Regions from separate parts of the Streptomyces sp. NPDC045956 genome, predicted to be linked through region 2. Evidence: riboswitches for the same ligand, from Rfam matches in the RefSeq annotation. Region 2 holds a riboswitch; the other holds the start of a gene.
What was found. A riboswitch is a leader RNA that binds a small molecule or an ion and turns the genes downstream of it on or off. The one in region 2 is predicted to bind thiamine pyrophosphate.
Positions count from the first base shown of each region.

Region 1: another riboswitch for thiamine pyrophosphate. It lies ahead of AC07FV_RS29320 (thiamine ABC transporter substrate-binding protein); the one in region 2 lies ahead of thiO (glycine oxidase ThiO).

Region 1 covers NZ_JBWKKZ010000013.1:53,157-64,420, reverse strand. Annotated here, with positions in the region: gene AC07FV_RS29370 (murein hydrolase activator EnvC family protein) at 1-448, opposite strand, end outside; gene rpsB (30S ribosomal protein S2) at 721-1,650, shown strand; gene tsf (translation elongation factor Ts) at 1,746-2,582, shown strand; gene pyrH (UMP kinase) at 2,789-3,547, shown strand; gene frr (ribosome recycling factor) at 3,729-4,286, shown strand; gene AC07FV_RS29345 (phosphatidate cytidylyltransferase) at 4,286-5,503, shown strand; gene AC07FV_RS29340 (hypothetical protein) at 6,021-6,176, opposite strand; gene AC07FV_RS29335 (LamG domain-containing protein) at 6,427-7,248, opposite strand; gene AC07FV_RS29330 (hypothetical protein) at 7,285-7,545, shown strand; gene rlmN (dual-specificity RNA methyltransferase RlmN) at 7,672-8,778, shown strand; TPP riboswitch at 8,836-8,941, shown strand; gene AC07FV_RS29320 (thiamine ABC transporter substrate-binding protein) at 9,021-10,106, shown strand; gene AC07FV_RS29315 (ABC transporter permease) at 10,082-11,264, shown strand, end outside.
Region 2 covers NZ_JBWKKZ010000001.1:930,852-942,115, reverse strand. Annotated here, with positions in the region: gene AC07FV_RS04150 (YhgE/Pip family protein) at 1-1,493, shown strand, start outside; gene AC07FV_RS04145 (TetR/AcrR family transcriptional regulator) at 1,549-2,178, shown strand; gene AC07FV_RS04140 (phytoene desaturase family protein) at 2,658-4,175, shown strand; gene AC07FV_RS04135 (SCO2102 family sporulation regulator) at 4,213-5,193, opposite strand; gene metF (methylenetetrahydrofolate reductase [NAD(P)H]) at 5,250-6,173, opposite strand; gene thiE (thiamine phosphate synthase) at 6,358-7,017, opposite strand; gene AC07FV_RS04120 (Rv2175c family DNA-binding protein) at 7,282-7,647, opposite strand; gene AC07FV_RS04115 (NAD(P)/FAD-dependent oxidoreductase) at 7,749-9,020, opposite strand; gene AC07FV_RS04110 (avidin-fold protein) at 9,053-9,403, opposite strand; TPP riboswitch at 9,456-9,567, shown strand; gene thiO (glycine oxidase ThiO) at 9,565-10,752, shown strand; gene thiS (sulfur carrier protein ThiS) at 10,749-10,949, shown strand; gene AC07FV_RS04095 (thiazole synthase) at 10,952-11,264, shown strand, end outside.

The DNA.
Region 1 (11,264 bases), on a different contig from region 2:
TGCCGAGCACCTCGCCCGCCGCGACCTCGTCGCCCCGCGCCACGGACGCCTCGACCGGCTCGTACGTCGTCCGCAGGGGAGGATCGCCCGTCCCGGCCAGCTCCACCGAGACCACGCCCTTCCCCGCCACCCGGCCCGCGAACGACACCCTGCCCGCCGCCACCGACCGCACCGCAGTCCCGGCGTTCGTGGCGAGGTCGACGCCGCGGTGGCCCGGACCGTAGGGGGTCGCCGGGGCCTCCCAGCCCCGTAGGACCGGGGGACGGCCACCGACCGGCCAGACGTGTGCCACGGCCGGCACGGACGGGTCCGGAAGCGCTCCGGCAGCCCCTGCCGTCACCACCGCCGCCGTTCGCGGCGGCCCCGGGACCGCCACGAACGGCAGCAGCCACACGACCGCCCACAGCCCCGCCCCTCGCCCCGCGCACACCCATCGCCTCGCTCGCATGCGGGAAACCGTGCCGCACCCGGGGCCCTCTTCACCCCGCCCTGTGGACCGCCCCGCGGTTGTGGACAGCCGCGTCACCCGGTGCCCCGTGGGTCCCGTACACTTCTGATGGCGATCCGGGTCACCGGGTCGACTTCGCACGCCCCGACACGAGGCCCGCAAAGGCTCGTGTCAGCGCCCCTCGGTCCCTTGCGGCAGGCGCATCGCGGGCGTCAGGCGCGGGAGCCGTCCGGCTCGCGCGGCACAACCGAGAAAATCAAGGAGATACGGCCATGGCCGTCGTCACGATGCGGGAGCTGCTGGAGAGCGGCGTCCACTTCGGTCACCAGACCCGTCGTTGGAACCCGAAGATGAAGCGCTTCATCTTCACGGAGCGCAACGGCATCTACATCATCGACCTGCTCCAGTCGCTGTCGTACATCGACCGCGCCTACGAGTTCGTCAAGGAGACCGTCGCCCACGGCGGCACGGTCATGTTCGTCGGCACGAAGAAGCAGGCGCAGGAGGCCATCGCCGAGCAGGCCACCCGCGTCGGCATGCCCTTCGTCAACCAGCGCTGGCTGGGCGGCATGCTCACCAACTTCTCGACCGTCTACAAGCGCCTGCAGCGCCTGAAGGAGCTCGAGCAGATCGACTTCGAGGACGTGGCCGCCTCCGGCCTCACCAAGAAGGAACTGCTCGTCCTCTCCCGCGAGAAGGCCAAGCTGGAGAAGACCCTCGGCGGTATCCGCGAGATGTCCAAGGTGCCCAGCGCCGTCTGGATCGTGGACACCAAGAAGGAGCACATCGCGGTCGGCGAGGCCCGGAAGCTCAACATCCCGGTCGTCGCCATCCTCGACACCAACTGCGACCCCGACGAGGTCGACTACAAGATCCCGGGCAACGACGACGCGATCCGCTCCGTCACCCTGCTCACCCGCGTGATCGCCGACGCCGTCGCCGAGGGTCTCATCGCCCGCTCCGGTGCCGGCAAGGGCGCCGAGGGTGACAAGGCCGCGGGAGAGCCGCTCGCCGCGTGGGAGCGCGACCTGCTCGAGGGCGAGAAGAAGGCCGACGAGGCTCCGGCCGCCGACGCCGACGCCGACGCCGAGAAGCCCGCCGAGGCCCCCGCCGCCGAGGCCGAGACCCCGGCCGCCGACGCCGAGAAGCCCGCCGAGGCCCCCGCCGCCGACGCCCCGGCCGCGGACGCCGAGCAGGCCTGACCCCTCACCACCTTCGGGTTCTGGACGGCGGGGGCCCACGAAGCCCCCGCCGTCCGGCCCGTAGATCTTCAGACTTCGAGAGAGATTCCGGAATCATGGCGAACTACACCGCCGCTGACGTCAAGAAGCTCCGCGAGCTCACCGGCGCCGGCATGATGGACTGCAAGAAGGCACTGGACGAGGCCGAGGGCAACGTCGAGAAGGCCGTCGAGGCGCTCCGTATCAAGGGCCAGAAGGGCGTCGCCAAGCGCGAGGGCCGCTCTGCCGAGAACGGCGCCGTCGTCTCGATCATCGCCGACGACAACACCTCGGGTGTCCTCGTCGAGCTGAAGTGCGAGACGGACTTCGTCGCCAAGGGCGACAAGTTCCAGAACGTCGCGAAGACCATCGCCGAGCACGTCGCCAAGGCCGCCCCGGCCGACCTCGAGGCGCTGCTCGCCTCCGAGATCGAGCCCGGCAAGACCGTCCAGGCGTACGTGGACGAGGCCAACGCCAACCTCGGCGAGAAGATCGTCCTGGACCGCTTCGCGCAGTTCTCCGGCGGCTTCGTGACCGCGTACATGCACCGCACGATGCCCGACCTGCCCCCGCAGATCGGTGTCCTCGTCGAGCTGGACAAGCCGAACGCCGAGATCGCCAAGGGCATCGCCCAGCACATCGCCGCCTTCGCGCCGAAGTACCTCTCCAAGGAGGACGTGCCGGCCGAGGTCGTCGAGTCCGAGCGCCGCGTCGCCGAGGAGACCACCCGCGCCGAGGGCAAGCCCGAGGCCGCCCTGCCGAAGATCGTCGAGGGTCGCCTCAACGGCTTCTTCAAGGACGCCACCCTGCTCGGCCAGCCCTACGCCCTGGACAACAAGAAGTCGGTCCAGAAGGTGCTGGACGAGGCCGGTGTCACCCTGAAGCGCTTCTCGCGCATCAAGGTCGGCATCTGAGTCCGTACCGCGACGGACGCTCGACCCCGGTAGGGTCGACAGCAGTCGTCGGCGCCGTTCGCGCATGCCCTGGCGCACGCGCGCGTGGCGGCGGACGACAGCAGATCTGACGAGGAGGCCATTGCCGCGTACGGGATGCGAATCACGCCCCCACCGGCAGTGGCCTCCTTCGTGTGTGTGACCCACGTAAAAGAGGCGAGATCTCCATGACCACCAAGGCCGAGAAGAGCGACGACGGCAAAGTACGCGGCCGCTTCATGCTGAAGCTGTCCGGAGAGGCGTTCTCCGGCGGTGGGGGCCTGGGCGTCGACCCCGACGTGGTGCACGCCATCGCCCGCGAGATCGCGGCCGTCGTCCGGGACGGCGCCGAGATCGCGATCGTCATCGGCGGCGGCAACTTCTTCCGTGGCGCCGAGCTGCAGGTGCGCGGCATGGACCGCGCCCGCTCCGACTACATGGGCATGCTCGGCACCGTGATGAACTGCCTGGCCCTCCAGGACTTCCTGGAGAAGGAGGGCGTCGACTGCCGCGTGCAGACCGCCATCACCATGGGCCAGGTCGCCGAGCCCTACATCCCGCTGCGCGCCGTGCGCCACCTGGAGAAGGGCCGCGTGGTCATCTTCGGCGCCGGTATGGGCATGCCCTACTTCTCCACCGACACCACGGCCGCCCAGCGCGCCCTCGAGATCGACGCCGAGGCCCTCCTCATGGGCAAGAACGGCGTGGACGGGGTCTACGACTCCGACCCCAAGACCAACCCGGACGCCGTGAAGTTCGACGCGCTCGGCTACGGCGACGTCATCACCCGGGACCTGAAGGTCGCCGACGCCACGGCCGTCACGCTCTGCCGTGACAACAGCCTCCCGATCGTGGTCTTCGAGCTCCTGAAGGAGGGCAATATCGCCCGCGCCGTCAAGGGTGAGAAGATCGGCACGCTTGTGGGTGACCAAGGCAGCCGGGACTGACCCGAAGACCACCCCCCGTCCGCGGACGCCACCTGTCCGGGGGACGGACGGGACGGGACCGGGCCGGGGGATGGACAATGTCCCACCGGTCGGGAACCGTGCAGGAAGAACGCGACGCAGCCGGCCGCCGTCCCGACAGGGAACCGCGTCCGGGCCTACTCAAGACACGCAGGAGCAAGTGGTGATCGAAGAGACCCTCCTCGAGGCCGAGGAGAAGATGGAGAAGGCCGTCGTGGTCGCCAAGGAGGACTTCGCCGCGATCCGCACCGGCCGTGCGCACCCGGCGATGTTCAACAAGATCGTGGCCGACTACTACGGCGCGCCGACGCCGATCAACCAGCTGGCCTCGTTCTCCGTGCCCGAGCCGCGCATGGCCGTGGTGACCCCCTTCGACAAGAGCGCCCTGCGCAACATCGAACAGGCGATCCGCGACTCCGACCTGGGCGTCAACCCCAGCAACGACGGCAACATCATCCGGGTGGTGTTCCCCGAGCTGACGGAGGAGCGCCGCCGCGACTACATCAAGGTCGCCAAGAGCAAGGGCGAGGACGCCAAGGTCTCGATCCGCTCCGTGCGCCGCAAGGCCAAGGACACCATCGACAAGATGGTCAAGGACGGCGAGGTCGGCGAGGACGAGGGCCGTCGCGCGGAGAAGGAACTCGACGACACCACCGCCAAGTACGTCGCCCAGGTGGACGAGCTCCTGAAGCACAAGGAAGCGGAGCTGCTCGAGGTCTGATGAACGACTCTTCCTGGGGAGCGCCGCCACAAGCCGGGTACTGGGGGCCGTCCGACCAGGGACCTGTCCAGGGCGCTGCCCCGGCGGGTCCCGCGTACGATGCGCACTACGCGCAGCAGACTCGCCCCATGCCCATCGTGCCCGACGTACCCGAACACGGCGGTGCCCAGGACGGTGACCAGGGGGCCGCTCGGCCGAGCGGCCCCCTGTCCCGCGATGAGCCGTATCGCGACGCACACCGCGACAGCGCACATCGCGACAGCACACGTCGCGACAGCACATACGGCGACAGCACACACCGCGACGAGAACCCGTCGGCGCAGCCGTATGCGGCGGTGCCGCAGAATCCGGAGCCCATGCCCGACGCCCCGCAGCCGGCGCAGCACCGGCCGCAGCCGAAGAAGACCGCGGGGCGTGACCTGGGTGCCGCGATAGGGGTGGGTGTCGGGCTCGGCGCGGTGATCATCGCGTCGCTGTTCGTCGTCAAGGCCGTCTTCGTCGGTGTGGTCGCGATCGCCGTCGTCGTGGGCCTGTGGGAGCTGACCACGCGGCTGGAGGAGCGCAAGGGCATCAAGGCGCCCCTGGTACCGCTCGCGATCGGCGGCGCCGCGATGGTGGTCGCCGGGTACGTGCGCGGCTCGGAGGGCGCGTGGGTCGCCATGGCGCTCACGGCGCTCGCGGTCCTCGTGTGGCGGATGACCGAGCCGCCCGAGGGCTACCTCAGAGACGTCACGGCGGGCCTGTTCGCGGCGTTCTACGTGCCCTTCCTGGCCACGTTCGTCACGATGATGCTCATGGCGGACGACGGAGCCTGGCGCGTGCTGGTCTTCCTGGTGCTGACGGTCGTCAGCGACACCGGCGCCTACGCGGTGGGCTGGCGGTTCGGCAGGACCAAGCTCGCCCCGCGCATCAGTCCCGGCAAGACCCGCGAGGGCCTGCTCGGAGCGGTGGGCTTCGCGATGGTGGCGGGCGCGCTGTGCATGCAGTTCCTGATCGACGACGGCACCTGGTGGCAGGGTCTGCTGCTCGGCCTCGCGGTCGCCGTCAGCGCCACGCTGGGCGACCTCGGCGAGTCCATGATCAAGCGGGACCTCGGCATCAAGGACATGGGCACGCTGCTGCCGGGCCACGGCGGCATCATGGACCGTCTGGACTCCCTGCTGCCGACGGCGCCGGTGGTGTGGCTCCTGTTGGTGATCTTCGTCGGGTCGGGCTGACCCCCCGGGCCGTCCCGGCCGCCCGACACGCGGGTCCACCGCTGCCGGTCGTACCGGCCGCCTCCCCGCCCCTTCCGCACCCGCGGCCGCACGACCGGGCCGCCCTCGCGGGAGGGGCGCGGTGCGTTCCGGGGCGTCGCCGGAGGAAGTCGGGCTCCCCGCCCCTCCCGGTGCGCCCCGTTCGCTTCGTCCTCGGCCCGCCGCCCGCCGACCCCCGCCGCTCCGGCGACTCCTCCGCCTGCGCGACTTTCGACGTCACCGTCTCCGCCGCGCAGTGGATCCTGTCGGCGTACATGCTCGCCATCGGCTGTCTGTTCATACATCCCCGACCCACGGCCGGGGGACGGGCACCGCGGTCGGTCCGCACACCTTTCGCGTGCGATCCGTACGGGTCGCTCCATCCTCCGTACGACCCCCGGCCGCCCGGTGACCTGGGGAAACCGCCTACGACCGCCGGGGGCCGTCTCTGGGCCGACAGGCTCGCGCAGTCACACCGCGTCTGCGCAGCCGAGCCCTCTCAGCGCCGCCGAGGGAACTTCCAGCCGTTCTGGCGCAGCTTGTAGAGGACGAACACTCCGCAGAGCGCCCACACACCGAGGAAGGCCCACTTGAACCACGGGGGGCCCTCCCAGCGCTCGGCCAGGTGAACCGATGCCGCGTAGTAGGAAGTCATTCCCTGCGCGTGCCCGGCCGTTCGGGCCGGAACCGTCGATCTATGGCCTTCCTCGTACGCACCTTGCTCGACGGCATGAGGTGCGCGTCCAGAAGTGCTTCACCTGCCGGACCCCGCGAAGGGTGCCACTCGCGAAGTCGACGGCGTCCTCGCCCAGGCCCACGATCTCCCTCGGAGGAAGTCCGCGCCCGGCACCCATGTGGACCGCGGGCCGGTAGCGCTGAGGGGAGCTGCCCGGCCCGCCTGGCGCTCAGAGGTCGGGAAGTCCCGTCAGGGCGGCCATCTGGCGGATCGTGGTCGGGCTCGCGACGCCGGAGTAGGCGCGCACCTCGTCCAGGGTGCCCCTGAAGTACTCACCGTGGTGCGCCGAGCGGCCCACCTGAAGGCCGCCCGAGGCCGTCCACGAGGTCGTGTCCACGGCAGTGGAGGTGTTGGCCAGCTGCCCGTTCACGTAAAGGCGGAGTTCATGAGCAGGGGCGTCGAAGACGACGGCCAAGTGATCGCCCACGCCGTAGGGATTGTCGTCAGGCAGATCCTGTTCCTCGGTGATGACGACGTGCGGAGCATTCGCCTCGTCCTCGGTGGACACCACGACTTCCCACTTCCCGTTCGCCGCCTGGTACCGGATCGCAATGCGGTCGGCATCGGAGCCCGGAAGTGACAGAACCGTCTGCGTCCTGTCGTCGGCCGCGGCCGGGCGGGCGCGAGCACCGAGAGTGAAGCTCCCGTTTCCGCCGACCGGTGCCGCGGACGTCGCCGCCCAGTCACCGTCACCGTCGAGCCGGAGGTCGCCCTGATCAACCAGGGCAGGATTCCCGAAGATGTCCTCGTTGTGGTAGATCCAGGCATCGCCGTTCAACATCAGAGGCAGGCCCTCGGGCTCCACATTCGGAGCGACTCCGCCGGGCGCCGCCTCCAAGGGCCAGTAGCCCTCCCGACTGAGCGGCGTCTCTCCAGCCCGAGGGCCGTGTTCTTCGCCGGCTGCGTAGGCGGTGCCAGGGAACGCGCCGAGCGTGAACGAGAGCGCGACGGCGCTCAGCGCCACAACCATGGCGCGGTATCTGTCGTGCATGACCCCCCTTTGTCAAAACCCGGTCAGAATGCCGCTGTGATCCTCCAGCCCCGCTCCTTCGGGCGCAAGGAGTTTCGGTCGCCGGGCTCACGTATCGGCCTGCCGTTTCGGGGGCTGGTCCGTGTGTTCTTCGCAGCCGACGCCGAGAACGGCATCCACGCCGTTCACTGGGATGACGCCCGTCTCGAACCCGACCGCACCTTCACATGGCCGGACGGGGAACAGCTCCGGTCGCTCCAGCGCAGCCGGAATGACGTGCCGTGGCGCCGCCACCTGGGCACCCGCGGCGACGGCTGACCGAGTCCTGGGCCCTCCCTGGGCCGTCCGAGGTCGACCAGCGCTGACAGCCGGCACCTGCGGGTGACCACCCCCACCCCGCACCGGCCTGGGCCCCCGGTTTCGATCTGCGACACTGGGAAGGTCATGCCTAAGCCCGGAGAACTCACATTCGTCGCCCCGCGCGGAGTCAAGAAGCCGCCGCGGCACCTCGCCGATCTCACGCCCGCCGAGCGCAAGGAGGCCGTCGCCGCCATCGGCGAGAAGCCGTTCCGTGCGAAGCAGCTCTCGCAGCACTACTTCGCGCGGTACGCGCACGACCCCGAGCAGTGGACGGACATCCCGGCCGGCTCGCGGCAGGGGCTGCGGGAGGCGTTGCTGCCCGAGCTGATGTCGGTGGTCCGGCACCTGTCGACCGACCAGGGCACCACCCGCAAGACGCTGTGGAAGCTGTTCGACGGGACGCTCGTCGAGTCCGTCCTGATGCGCTACCCGGACCGGGTGACCATGTGCATCAGCTCCCAGGCGGGCTGCGGCATGAACTGCCCGTTCTGCGCCACGGGGCAGGCCGGCCTGGACCGGAACCTGTCCACCGCCGAGATCGTGCACCAGATCGTTGACGGGATGCGGGCGCTGCGCGACGGGGAGGTCCCCGGTGGGCCGGCCCGGCTGAGCAACATCGTGTTCATGGGCATGGGCGAGCCCCTCGCCAACTACAAGCGCGTCGTCGGTTCCATCCGCCGGCTCACCGACCCCGAGCCCGACGGGCTGGGGCTCTCCCAGCGCGGCATCACCGTCTCCACCGTCGGCCTCGTGCCGGCGATCCACCGGTTCGCCGACGAGGGCTTCAAGTGCCGCCTCGCCATCTCGCTGCACGCGCCCGACGACGAGCTGCGCGACACCCTCGTCCCGGTCAACACGCGGTGGAAGGTGCGCGAGGTGCTGGACGCCGGGTTCGAGTACGCGGAGCGGTCGGGGCGCCGGCTGTCGATCGAGTACGCGCTGATCCGCGACATCAACGACCAGGCGTGGCGCGGTGACCGGCTCGGGCGGCTGCTCAAGGGCAGGCCCGTGCACGTCAACCTCATCCCGCTCAACCCGACGCCCGGCTCGAAGTGGACCGCCTCGCGGCCCGAGGACGAGAAGGCGTTCGTGGAGGCGATCGCGGCGCACGGTGTGCCGGTGACGATCCGGGACACCCGTGGCCAGGAGATCGACGGGGCGTGTGGTCAGCTCGCCGCGAGCGAGCGGTAACCTGACCGGCGTCAGTATCACGCGCAGGTCTTCACAGGTCCGTACAAGTACATCTTCATATTCCGACAGGGGAGCGCCACAGCGCTGAGAGTGCGGCACCGGCCGCAGACCCTCCGAACCTGGCCCAGGTCATTCTGGGTAGGGAGATCGGTCACCACTCGAGCTGTTGCGCCCTGCCCGGGACCCTCGCCAGGGGTCCCGGGCGGGGCCGCGTCTTCTCCTGGTCACCCAGGAGGAATTCAGTGAGCATCACCAAGAAGGTCAGCGTCCTGGCCCTCGGACTCGGCATGGTCGGCACGCTGGCCGCCTGCGGATCGTCGTCGGACGACGCTCAGGGATCCGGCGACCCCAAGACCGTGACCCTGGTCAGCCATGACTCGTGGGCCGCGTCGAAGGACGTCATCGCCGCCTTCGAGAAGCGTTCCGGCTACAAGGTCAGGGTCCTGGAGGACGGCGACGCCGGACAGGCCGTCAACAAGGCCATCCTCACCAAGGACAACCCGCAGGGGGACGTCTTCTTCGGTGTCGACAACACGCTGCTGTCCCGCGCCCTCGACAACGGCATCTTCCAGCCGTACGAGGCGAAGGGCTCCGACCTGGTCCTCCCCGAGTACCGGGCCGACCAGGACAAGCACCGGGTCACGCCCGTCGACACCGGGGACGTCTGCGTCAACTACGACAAGGCGTACTTCCGCGAGCACGGGCTGACCCCGCCGGACTCCCTCGACGACCTGGCCGACCCCCGGTACAAGGACCTGCTCGTCACCGAGAACGCCGGCAGCTCCTCGCCCGGCCTCGGCTTCCTGCTGGGCACCGCCGCGAAGTACGGGGACGGGGGCTGGCAGGGCTACTGGAAGAAGCTGAAGGCGAACGGCGTCAAGGTCGTCGACAGCTGGGAGCAGGCGTACAACGAGGAGTTCTCCGGTTCGTCCGGCGGCAAGAAGGCCGGCGGCGACCGTCCGCTCGTCGTCTCCTACGCCTCCTCCCCGCCCGCCGAGGTCATCTACGCCGACCCGCAGCCGGCCACCGCGCCGACGGGCGTGGCCCAGGGCACCTGCTTCCGCCAGGTCGAGTACGCGGGACTGCTGGAGAACGCAGCGAACCCCGAGGGCGGCAAGGCGCTCCTCGACTTCCTGATCAGCAAGGAGTTCCAGGACGACATGCCGTTGAACATGTTCGTCTACCCGGTGCGTGAGGGCGCGCGGATCCCCGAGGCGTTCCGGAAGTTCGGGCCGCAGGCCGAGGACCCGCAGACCATGGACCCGGCGAAGATCGCCGACCACCGCGACCAGTGGGTCAAGTCGTGGACCTCGCTCGTCCTGAAGTGAAGCGCCGGAGCACCGCGCGCGGGAGCGTGACGCGGCTCGGCCTGATGGCCGTGCCCGTCGCGTTCTTCGCGGTGTTCTTCGCCTACCCGGTCGCCGCGATCGTCGCGCGCGGGCTGAAGGTCGACGGAGCCTGGCAGTTCGGGCGGATCGCGGACGTGCTGGCCCAGTCCGACGTCCGGCACGTGCTGTGGTTCACCACCTGGCAGGCCCTGGCCTCCACGGCGCTCACCCTCGTGATCGCCCTGCCCGGCGCGTACGTCTTCGCCCGTTTCGACTTCCCCGGCAAGCAGTTCCTGCGGGCCGTGGTGACCGTGCCGTTCGTCCTGCCGACGGTCGTCGTCGGTACGGCGTTCCTGGCGCTGGTCGGACGCGGCGGCCTGCTCGACGAGGTGTGGGGCCTGCGGCTGGACACCACCGTGTGGGCGATCCTGCTCGCGCACGTCTTCTTCAACTACGCGGTCGTCGTGCGCACCGTCGGCGGCCTCTGGTCGCAGCTCGACCCCCGGCAGGAGGAGGCCGCGCGGATGCTCGGCGCGTCCCGCCTCACCGCCTGGCGGACGGTCACGCTGCCCGCGCTCGGGCCCGCCGTGGCCGCCGCCGCGCTGATGGTGTTCCTGTTCACCTTCACCTCCTTCGGCGTCGTCCAGATCCTCGGCGGGCCCACCTTCTCCACCCTGGAGGTGGAGATCTACCGGCAGACCTCGCAGGTCTTCGACCTGTCCACGGCCGCCGTACTCACCATGATCCAGTTCGCTGCGGTCGCCGCCGTCCTCGCCGTGCACGCCTGGACGGTACGGCGGCGGGAGACGGCCCTGCGCCTGGTGGACGCCGCCCGGACGGCGCACCGCCCGCGCGGGGCCGGGCAGTGGGCGCTGCTGGCCGGAGTGCTGCTCACCGTCGCCGGACTCGTCCTGCTGCCGCTGGCGGTACTGGTGCAGCGCTCGCTCGGCGCGTCCGGCTTCGGCTACTACCGGGCGCTGACCCACGCGGACGGCGGCGCCTTCCTCGTCCCGCCGATCGAGGCGATCGGCAACTCCCTCCGGTACGCCCTCGCCGCCACCGTCATCGCCGTGGTGATCGGCGCGCTGGCCGCCACCGCGCTCACCCGGCGTGACGCGGGACGTTTCGTGCGCGGTTTCGACGCGCTGCTGATGCTGC
Region 2 (11,264 bases):
AGGCGGAGAAGGGCTCCAAGGACCTGGCCGACGGCCTCAAGGACGCCGAGGACGGCAGCGGCAGACTCTCCAAGGGCCTGCGGAAGCTCGACACCGGGGCCGGTGACCTGGAGAAGGGCTCGCGGCAGGTCGCGGACGGCACCCAGAAGCTCGCCGACCGGGTCAACGACGCCGCCGGACGGGTGGGGCCCTTCCTGGAGGACAACGAGCGGACCATCGGTGAGACGGCCCAGTTCGTCGCCGACTCCTCCGGCACGATCCGCGAGGACCTGGACGCCCTGGTGGACGAGGCCCCCGCGGCCGCGAAGGACGCCCGCGCGGAGTCCGACGCGCTGGCCGCGGTGTACCGGACACGGTGTGCGGACCCCGCGCTGCCCGACGCGGCCTGCCCGGACCTGGAGAAGGCCCGGGACGCCTCTGCGTCCGTGGCGAGCGTCGCCGACGACGTCAGCGGCCTGGTCACCGACCACGCGGAGCAGCTGAAGACCCTCGACGGGCACCTGGCCGACCTCCAGAAGCAGGCGCAGGCCCTCGCCGACCGGGCACCGAACCTCTCCGAGGACCTCGACGACGCCGTCAAGAAGGTCAACGACCTGAACACGGGCGCCGGCAAGGTCGCCGCCGGCGCCAAGACGCTCCACAAGGGACTCGGCACGGCCAAGACCGGCGCGAAGGACCTGGACGAGGGGGTGGGCGCGCTCCGGGTCGGCGCCCACGACCTGAACGGCGGCATGTTCAAGCTGGTCGACGGTTCCGGGAAGCTCGCCGGCGGGCTGCACGACGGCGCCGAGAAGATCCCCGACTACGACGAGCGGGAGCGCGACCGGCGCACCGCCGTGATGGCGGACCCCGTCCGGCTCGCCTCCGAGTCCCTGCACCAGGCGCCGAACTACGGCACCGGTTTCGCCCCGTACTTCATCCCGCTGTCCCTGTGGGTGGGCGCCATGGTGGCGTACATGCTGATCCCGCCGCTGAACCGGCGGGCGCTCGCCGCGGGGGCGTCGGCCCGGCGGATCGCGCTGGCGGGCTGGCTGCCGGTGGTGGCGCTCGGGGTCCTCCAGACGACGGCCCTGATGGCGGTGCTGCACTGGGCGGTCGGCCTCCAGATGGTCCGGGCGGCCGGGACGGTGGGCTTCCTGTTCCTGGTGACGGCGTGCTTCGCGGCGATCGTGCAGTGGCTGAACGCCCGCTTCGGGGCGGCGGGCCGCATCCTGGTGCTCGCGCTGCTGATGCTCCAGCTGACGTCCGCTGGCGGCACGTACCCCGTCCAGACCAGTCCGGGCTTCTTCAACGCGATCCACCCCTTCCTGCCGATGAGCCATGTCGTCGAGGCCCTCAGGCGGCTCATCACGGGCGGCGGGCTGGAACCGGTGTGGCACGCGTGCGTGGTGCTCGCCGCCTTCACCGCGGCGGCGCTCGCGCTGACCGCCCTGTCGGCCCGCCGCCGGCAGGTGTGGACGCTCGACCGGCTGCACCCGGAGCTGACCCTGTGAACACCCCGGGCCCTGCGGTGACGCCCCCGAGGGCGGTGCTGTGACAATCGGGACCATGGAAAGCAGCAGCGCCACCTCGCAGGGCAGCAGCCGGCGCGAGGCCACCCGGCAGAAGCTCTACGAGGCGGCCGTGACCCTCATCGCCGAGCAGGGCTTCTCCGCCACCACGGTGGACGAGATCGCCGAACGCGCGGGCGTCGCGAAGGGCACCGTCTACTACAACTTCGCCAGCAAGTCCGTCCTCTTCGAGGAGCTGCTGCGCCATGGTGTCGGGCTTCTCACCGCGTCGCTGCGCGAGGCCGCGGAGCAGGCGGCGCGCGAGGGCCGCGGCCGGGTGGACGCCCTGGACGCGATGATCCGCGCGGGGCTCGCCTTCATCGACCGCTACCCGGCCTTCACCCAGCTCTACGTGGCCGAGCTGTGGCGTACGAACCGGGCCTGGCAGTCGACGCTGCTGGTGGTGCGGCAGGAGGCCGTCGCGGTGGTGGAGGGGGTGCTGCGCGAGGGCGTGGCGAGCGGTGAGTTCAGCGAGGAGATCGACGTGCCGCTGACCGCCGCCGCACTGGTCGGCATGGTGCTGGTGGCCGCGCTGGACTGGAAGTCGTTCCAGCCGGAACGCTCCCTCGACGACGTGCACGCGGCCCTGTCCCGGCTGCTCCAGGGGCGCGTGAGCGGCCGCCCCTGAGGCACCGGGCCCGCGCCCGCGCACGAAGAACGCCGGTCCGTGGTGGCCGCGTCCCCCGCGGGCCACCGTCGGACCGGCGCCTTCTCCCCCGTACGTCCCCCGGCGGTACGACCGTCCCAGGTCGTACCCGCGGGCTCCCCCGTGCCTCGCTCCCGCCGACCAGGTCGACGGAAGGAGCGGATCGTGGGCCCGGCCCCGTTCCGGCGCCCCGTGTCGCCGGTCCGCGGCCGTGCCCCTCTCCGTGCCTCCACTCTCTCGTTTCCGCAGGTCGGGGCCCATCCGCGCGCGTACTCATCTGACGGACTAGGTAGCCGTACTCAAGGGTGCGCACCCCGGCCCACGGCGGTGGGCCGTCGACCGGTCACGCGCGCGTCCGTCCGGGTACTCGGGTCCGGGTCCGCTGTCGGCCGTTCCCGCAGGTGGGCGCGGTGCCAGCCCCTGGAGCGGGGTTGTCGGTGGCGGCGGATAAAGTCCCTGGCATGGCACGGATTGCGGTGATCGGCGCCGGGATGGGCGCGATGGCGGCCGCCGCCCGGCTGGCCGTCGCGGGCCACCGGGTGGTGGTGTACGAGCGGACGACGACGTACGGCGGGGCCCTGCGCCGTTTCGAGCGGGACGGGTTCTCCTTCGACACCGGTCCGGGTCTGCTGCCGTTGCCGGCGGTCTGGCGCGATCTGTTCGTCAAGACCGGCAAGGAGCCGCTGGAGTCCTGCGTCGAGCTGGTCCAGGTCGACCCCTCGTCCCGGCACGTGTTCGCGGACGGCACCGAGGTCTCGCTGCCGAACGCCTCGCGGGCCGGCGTGGTCGCCGCCCTGGACGCGGCGCTCGGTGGGGACACCGGGCAGCGTTGGGGCGACTTCCTGGTGCGGGCCCGGGAGACCTGGGACCGCACCCGCCGCCCCCTGCTGGAGGAGCCCCTGTGGCCGAACTGGGAGGTGCTGGCCGCGCGCGAGCCCTATCCGGCGGTCCCGCACAGGCGCCTGCTGCGCACCCGCCGGGCCGGCACGCTCGCCGAGGTCGGCGCCTGGGAGCTGCGCGACCCGCGGCTCGCCGCCCTCCTGGAGAGCCACGCGCTGGCGTACGGCCTCGATCCCCGCACCGCCCCGGCGAACGCCGCGGTACTGCCGTACATGGAGTACGCCTTCGGCACGTGGTACGTGCGCGGCGGCGGGCTGCGGGAGCTGGCGCGGGCGGTGTACGAGCGGTGCCTGGCGCGCCGGGTCGAGTTCCGCTTCGACGCCGAGGTCGCCGGGGTCGTCGTGAAGGACGGCCGGGCGGCCGGCGTGGAGCTGGCCGACGGTGCCGTGCACGAGGCCGAGTTCGTGGTCGCCGGGGTGGCGCCGGACGTGCTGGACCGCCTCTGCGGGGATGCGCGGGTGCGGGGCGGCGAGGTGGCGCCGCAGCGCGGTGCGGCGAGCCGGCTGACGGTGCTGCTGGCGCTGCGGGGCGCCCGTCCGGAGGGGGTGGCGCACCGGACGGTGGTGCATTCCCCGGACCGCGCGGGCGAGTTGGACTGCCTGTTCGGGGCGACGCCCGGCATGGCCGCGCAGCCGACGGTGACGGTGCTCCGGCCCGAGGACGCGGCCCTGGTCCCGGACGCGGAGCACGAGGCTCTCACGCTCACCGCGACGGTGCCCGCCCTGGGCGGCGACTCGGACCGGGCGGCGACGGAGGTGTTCGGCCTGCGGGCCGAGCGGCTGATCGACGTCGCCGAGCGGGCGGTGCCCGGACTGCGCGACCGTCTGCTGTGGCACGAGGTGTGCACCCCGGCCGGGGTCGCGGCGGCCACCGGCGTGACCGACGGCGCGGTCCCGGTGCCGGCGCTGGCGGGCGCGGAGGGACGTCTGCTGCACCCGGCGAACGGCACGCGCACGCAGGGGCTGTTCACGGTCGGGGGCTGGTCGCACCCCGGTGGGGGCCTCCCGCACGCGGGCATGTCGGGCGCGCTGGTCGCCGGACTCGTCGTGGAGGGACCGGCGTTCCAGGGCTCCCGGTGAGCGGCCGGGGGCTGGTCACCGGGCGGATCGGACGCGGTCAGTAGCGGTACTGCTCGTCGTAGCCCTGGCCCTGGCCCTGGGTCTGGCCGTTGCCCTGGTACGGGTAGGGCTGCTCGGGCGGGAGTTCGCCGCCGTAGGGGTCGTCGGTGCTGCGCTGCTGCGGCACCCAGACGCCGCCGGCCGGGGTCTCCCCGCCGTGACCGCCGGGCGCTGCGGTGGCGTACGGGTCCTGCCCGTAGCCCTGCTGGCCGTACTGCTGGCCGCCCGCCGTGTCGTAGCCGCCCGTGTCGTAGGACGCCCCGCCGTAGGTGTGGGTGCCGATGTACGGGTCGGAGTAGGCGGCGTACTGCTGCTGGCCGCCGGTGTCGTACCCGTAGCCCTGCTGGCCGTAGCCGGAGTAGTCGTAGGCGTAGGCCTGGTCGGCGCCCTGGGCGGCCGGTGCCTGCTGGTCGTGGCCGTAGCCGGTGTCGGCGTACACGCCGTAGGAGCCGGTGTCGTCCGGCATGGGCTGCGGCTCGTAGACGGCGGTGGTCTCGGCGGCCGTGGGGTCGACGGGGCGGGCCGGGGTGAAGACGTCGTCGCGGTCGTAGTCGTCGTGGCCGTAGGGGAGGCCGCCCTGGCCCGGTCCCTGGGCCTGCGCGAGTCCGTCGTCGTAGGCGTCCCGGCCGTCCGGGCCGCTCCCGGCCGCTTCGAGGCCGGTGACCTCCAACGTCGGCTCCTGGCGGCCCCGTTCGGGGCGGCCGCGCCGGGCGGCGAGGCCCGCCGGGGCGTTGACCGCCCACCCGGCCTCGAAGCCGCGGCGGAACGACAACGTGACGTAGGTCTGGCCGACCGCGAAGGCGGCGGCGCCCAGCCCGATGACGATGACGTTCGACATCAGCACACCGGCCACCACACCGAGGAAGCCGCCGAAGGCGAGCAGCCGGAAGCGCAGCCGCGCCTTGTACTGCAGCAGCACCTCGCCGAGCAGCCACAGTGCGACGATGCCGAACGCGATGTAGAGGACCGCCCAGCCCATGTACGCCCCTCTCCCAGTGGCCGCTACGCAGTGTGTCGCAAGTATGTGCGGCCGGTCTAGGCCCGCGGTGAGTGGTGCAGGCCCAGGTTCTCGTAGATTTCCAGGGTCGCCGTGGAGTTGTTCAGCGTGATGAAGTGCAGTCCGGGCACACCCTCGGCCAGCAGCCGCGCGCAGAACTCCGTGGCGAACTCGATACCGATGGAGCGTACAGCGGCCGGATCGTCCTTGGCTGTGAGGATCCGCTCTTCCAGCTCGGCCGGGAACGAGGCGTTGCTGAGCTTCGGCAACCTCTCCAGCATCTTCACACTGGTCACCGGCATCACCTCGGGGATCACCGGGGTCTCGCAGCCGGCCGCGGTGACCCGGTCGCGCAGGCGCAGGTAGGACTCGGGCTGGAAGAACATCTGCGTGATCGCGTAGTCGGCGCCGGCCCGGCACTTGTCGACGAAGCGGGCGACGTCCGTGTCCCAGTCCGCGGACCGCGGGTGCATCTCCGGGAAGGCGGCGACGCCGACGCAGAAGTCGCCCGACTCCTTGATGAGTTCGACGAGTTCGGCGGCGTAGGTCAGGCCCTCGGGGTGCGCGATCCAGTCGGCCATGGGGTCCCCGGGGGGGTCGCCGCGCACGGCCAGCATGTTGCGGATGCCGGCGTCGGCGTACTGGCCGATGATGTTGCGCAGCTCGGCGATGGAGTGGTCGACCGCGGTGAGGTGGGCGACGGGGGTCAGCGTCGTGTCGGCGACGATCTGCTGGGTCTCCTTGACCGTGCCGGCGCGCGTGGAACCGCCGGCGCCGTAGGTCACGGAGACGAAGTCCGGGGCGACCGCTTCCACCCGCCGCAGCGCGCTCCACAGGTTCTTCTCGCCCTTGGGCGTCTTCGGTGCCGAGAACTCGAACGAGCAGGTCGTCTTGCCGGTGGCCAGGATGTCGCGCACGGTGCGTGCGCGATCAGTCCTGGTGGATGCGGTTCCGAGGGCCATACGGGCAGGTTAGTCAGGGGGCGGCGGTCACCCAACCGGATGCGGGAGATTTGTCCGCATTGTCGATTTGTTGTCCACCCTTTGGGACACATGCCTCCGGCATCCGCCGCACGGCGTCTGACGCAGCCGCTTCGCTCCGTCCGACGCAGCCGTCTCGCTACGCCTGACGCGGCACGTCGTCTTGCTACGCCTGACGGAGCCGCTTCGCGAAGTCGGCCGCCGCCGCGCCCGGGTCGTCGGCGGCCGTGATCGCGCGGACCACGACGACGCGCCGGGCACCGGCCTCCAGGACCTCGTCGAGATTGCCGAGGTCGATGCCTCCGATGGCGAACCAGGGGCGGTCGGTGCCCAGGGACGCCGTGTACCGCACCAGGTCGAGGCCGGGCGCGTGCCGGCCGGGCTTGGTGGGGGTCGGCCAGCACGGGCCGGTGCAGAAGTAGTCCACGCCGTCCTGGACGGCGGCGGCGGCGGCCTCGGAGTCGGCGTGGGTGGAACGGCCGACGAGGACGTCGTCGCCGAGGATCGCGCGGGCGGCGGGCACCGGAAGGTCGCCCTGGCCGAGGTGGAGCACGTCGGCGCGGGCGGCGTGCGCGACGTCCGCCCGGTCGTTGACCGCGAGGAGCTTGCCGTGGCGGGCGCAGGCGTCGGCGAAGACCTCCAGGTGCTCCAGTTCCTCGGCCGCCTCCATGCCCTTGTCGCGCAGCTGCACGATGTCGACGCCGCCGGCCAGCACCGCGTCCAGGAACTCGGGCAGGTCTCCCTGGTCGCGACGGGCGTCCGTGCAGAGGTAGAGCCGGGCGTCGGCGAGCCGGGCGCGGGCGGTGCTGGCGTCTGATGCGGGCATGCGGGTTCCCCCAGGTCGGTGGCGTGGGCCCGCGAGGGGCGCACGGCCTCGGTGGACGGGCCTCGGCGGCCACGGTGCGGGTGTCTCGTCACCCCGCCCGGCCCCTCGGATGGATACGGCCGGCGGCCCGGGGCCGGTACGGCTCGGCACCGAGGGCCCCCTGCGAGGGCCGCGGGCACGCGGAATGCGGCGCCGCCGCCCCTGGGTCGGGGCGGCGGGCCGGACCGTACCGCACCCGGGTGCCGGGCGCGAGGACGGGTCAGGTCAGACGGCGAGCGCCTGGGCGCGGCGCTTCACCTCCGTGCCGCGATTCTCGCTCAGCGCCTGGGCGGGGGTGCCGGGCAGGGACGGGTCCGGCGTGAAGAGCCACTCCAGCATCTCCTCGGCCGTGAAGCCGTCGTCCCGCAGCAGCGTCAGGGTCCCGACCAGGCCCTTGACGACCTTGTCCTCGTCGATGAAGGCCGCCGGGATGTGCAGCGCGCGGTTCTCGCCGCGGCGGACGGCGATGAGCTGGCCTTCCTTGATCAGCTGGCGTACGCGGGTCACCTCGACGCCGAGCATCTCGGCGATGTCGGGGACGGTGAGCCAGGCAGGCACGAGCGCGTCGGTCTTTGCGTCAATCTCGGTCACGTCCACAAGCCTGCCATCCGGCACTGACAGTGGGAAACCGGACCCGTCCGTCACGGCACCCGGGCCGGGGGCGGAAGGACGGGCGGAAGGCCGCGGAAGGGCTACGCCGTCGCCGCCTTGAGGGGTCTCGCCGGGTCGGTCAGCAGCCGCGGGTCCATCCTCGTGCCCGCCTGGATCAGGCGTCTGCCCTGCGCCAGGTCCCGGGGGCGGCCGACCGCCAGCAGGGCGACCAGGCGGTCCTCGCGCAGCCAGCAGACCGACCAGGCGGGCCCCGCGGGGTCACCGCGCCAGAGGGTGGCGTCGGCGGCCGTGTGGTGGCCGGCGTACTGGACGAAGCGGCCGAACTGCTCGGACCAGAAGTACGGCACCGGGTCGTAGGCCTCGGGGGCCTCGTCCGCGGGGGCGCCGACGATGGCGGCGGCGACCGTGCGCGGGCCCTGGAGGGCGTTGTCCCAGTGGTGCACCAGCAGCCGCTCCCCGTAGCGGGCGGAGGGGAAGGACGCGCAGTCGCCGACCGCGTAGACGTCCGGGGCGGAGGTGCGCAGGCGGTCGTCGGCCGGCACGTCGCCGTGCTCGCCGAGGTCGATCCCGGAGCCGGCGAGCCACGCGGTGGCGGGCCGGGCGCCGATGCCGACGACGACCGCGCCGGCGGGCAGCCGGGAGCCGTCGTCGAGGACCACGTGCCCCGGCCCGCCGTCCGCGGCGGGCTCGACGCGCTCCACGCGCGCGTGCGTGCGCAGTACGGCGCCGGCCTCGGCGTACCAGGCGGCCATCGGCCCGGCGACCTCGGCGGGCAGCGCTCCGGCGAGGGGCCGGTCGGCGGCCTCCACGACGGTCACCGCGCAGCCCGCCTCCCGCGCGGCGGTGGCGAACTCCGCGCCGATCCAGCCGGCGCCGACGACCACGATGTCGTGCTGCCGGGCCAGCACCGGGCGCAGCCGTTCGGCGTCGTCCAGGGTGCGCAGCAGGTGCACGCCGGGCACGCCCTCGGCGCCGGGGAGCCGGACCGGTTCGGCGCCGGTCGCGAGGACCAGGGCGTCGTAGGGCACGGGTCCGGCGGAGGTGTCCAGGAGGTGGGCGCCGGGACGGACGCCCAGGGCCTCGCAGCCGAGCCGCAGGGTGATGTCGAGTGCCTCGAAGTCGACGTCGAAGGCGGAGCCCTCGGCGGTGCCGAGCAGGACGGCCTTGGACAGCGGGGGCCGGTCGTACGGCTGGTGCGGCTCGGCGCCGATCAGCGTCACGGTGCCGGTGAACCCCTGCTCCCGCAGGGCGACGGCGGTCTGCACGCCCGCCATGCCCGCGCCCACGACGACCACACGGCGCTCCGCGTCCGCCGCCCGTTCCCGGGTCTGCTCCTGCGTCTGCTCGCTCACCTGATCACCTTAGACACCTGACGTTCTGTCAGTCAGTGCTCGTACGGAGTGACCTGTTCCACAACGCTCGTCCCACTGCCCGGCCGCGACTCCCACTCCCAGGTCTCCTCCAGGCGCACCCGACCGTCCGGCAGCTCGACGACGGTCGAGACGCAGTGGCCCGAGGACGTGCCGCCGTCGGTCCCGAGCTGCACGTACCGGAAGTCGAGCCGGTCGCCCTCCCGGGTGCCCACCAGGCGGCCGAGGACCACGTCGCCGCCCTCGTACTCGGCCCACACGGCGCCGTCCCGCTCGTGGTAGCCGAACCGGGTGCGCGTGCCCACCTGGCCGGGTGCCTGGTCGGCGACCGGGGCGAGGACGAGACCGTCGAGTGAACGCGCCATGGGCATGGGCTCCCTTACACGTGTGCTGGGCAGCGGGCTAGGGTGGCCAACGTAAAGCACTCGCGGGAGCCCGGACGCACCGGGCTGAGAGGGAGGCTGGCGGCCTCCGACCGTACGAACCTGATCCGGGTCATGCCGGCGAAGGGAGGGGCTGGACGCCCATGTCGTCTCCGTCACACACGTCGTCCCGCGCATCCGACGTCCTGGTCGTCGGCGGCGGGATCATCGGCCTGGTCACGGCCTGGCGGGCCGCGCAGCGGGGGCTCGCCACGGTCCTCGTCGACCCGGAGCCGGGCGGCGGGGCCGCCCAGGTGGCGGCCGGGATGCTGGCCGCCGTCACGGAACTGCACTACGGCGAGCAGACGCTGCTCGCCCTGAACCTCGCCTCGGCCCGCCGCTACCCCGAGTTCGCGGCGGAGCTGGCCGACCTCACGGGCCACGACCTCGGCTACCGCCGCTGCGGCACCCTCGCCGTCGCGCTGGACGCCGACGACCGCGCCCACCTGCGGGAACTGCACGCGCTCCAGCAGCGGTCGGGGCTGGAGGCCGAGTGGCTGTCGGGGCGCGAGTGCCGCCGTCTGGAACCGATGCTCGCGCCGGGCGTGCGCGGCGGGCTCCGGGTGGACGGCGACCACCAGATCGACCCCCGGCGGCTGGCCGCCGCGCTCCTGGCCGCCTGCGAGGGCGCGGGCGTGGTGTTCCACCGGGTGTGGGCGGAGCGGCTCGCCGTCGGCCGCGGGGAGCGGGCCACGGGGGTGGTCACGGCCGACGGGAGGGTCCTGGAGGCCGGGCAGATGGTGCTGGCCGGGGGCAGCCTGAGCGGACGGCTCGCCGGGGTCCCGGACGACGTGCTGCCGCCGGTGCGGCCGGTGAAGGGGCAGGTGCTGCGGCTGGCGATGCCGGCGGCGCACGGGCCCCTGCTGAACCGGACGGTCCGGGCCGTGGTGCGCGGCAACCCGCTCTACCTGGTGCCCCGGGAGAGCGGCGAGCTGGTCGTCGGCGCCACCAGCGAGGAGCTGGGCTGGGACACGACGGTGACCGCGGGCGGCGTCTACGAGCTGCTGCGCGACGCCCACGAGCTGGTCCCCGGCATCACCGAGCTGCCCCTGACGGAGACCCGCGCGGGCCTGCGCCCGGGCTCCCCGGACAACGCCCCGCTGCTGGGTCCGACCGGCCTGGAGGGGCTGCTGCTGGCCACCGGGCACTACCGCAACGGCGTCCTGCTCACCCCGGTGACCGGCGACGCCATGGCGCACGTCCTGACCACCGGGGAGCTGCCGCCCGAGGCCCGCCCCTTCACCCCGCGGCGTTTCAGCGCCGCTCCCGCACTCTCGGAGCAGTCCGCATGAACATCTCCGTCAACGGCGAGCCGCGCGAGGTGGCTCCCGGAACGGCCCTGGACGCCCTGGTGGGCACGCTCACCGCGGCGCCGTCCGGAGTCGCCGCCGCCCTGAACGAGACCGTCGTCCCGCGCGCGCGGTGGTCCGCCACCGCCCTGGCCGACGGCGACCGCGTCGAGGTCCTCACCGCTGTCCAAGGAGGCTGACCATGGCCGACGACCCCTTCGTCCTCGGCGGTACGTCCTACGCGTCCCGCCTGATCATGGGCACGGGCGGGGCCCCCAGCCTCGATGTGCTGGAGCGCGCCCTCCTGGCCTCCGGCACGGAGCTGACGACCGTCGCGATGCGGCGGGTGGACGCCTCGGTGCACGGGTCCGTGCTGTCCGTGCTGGAGCGGCTCGGTATCCGGGTGCTGCCGAACACGGCCGGCTGCTTCACCGCCGGGGAGGCCGTCCTCACGGCCCGCCTGGCACGCGAGGCGCTCGGCACGGACCTGGTCAAACTGGAGGTCATCGCCGACG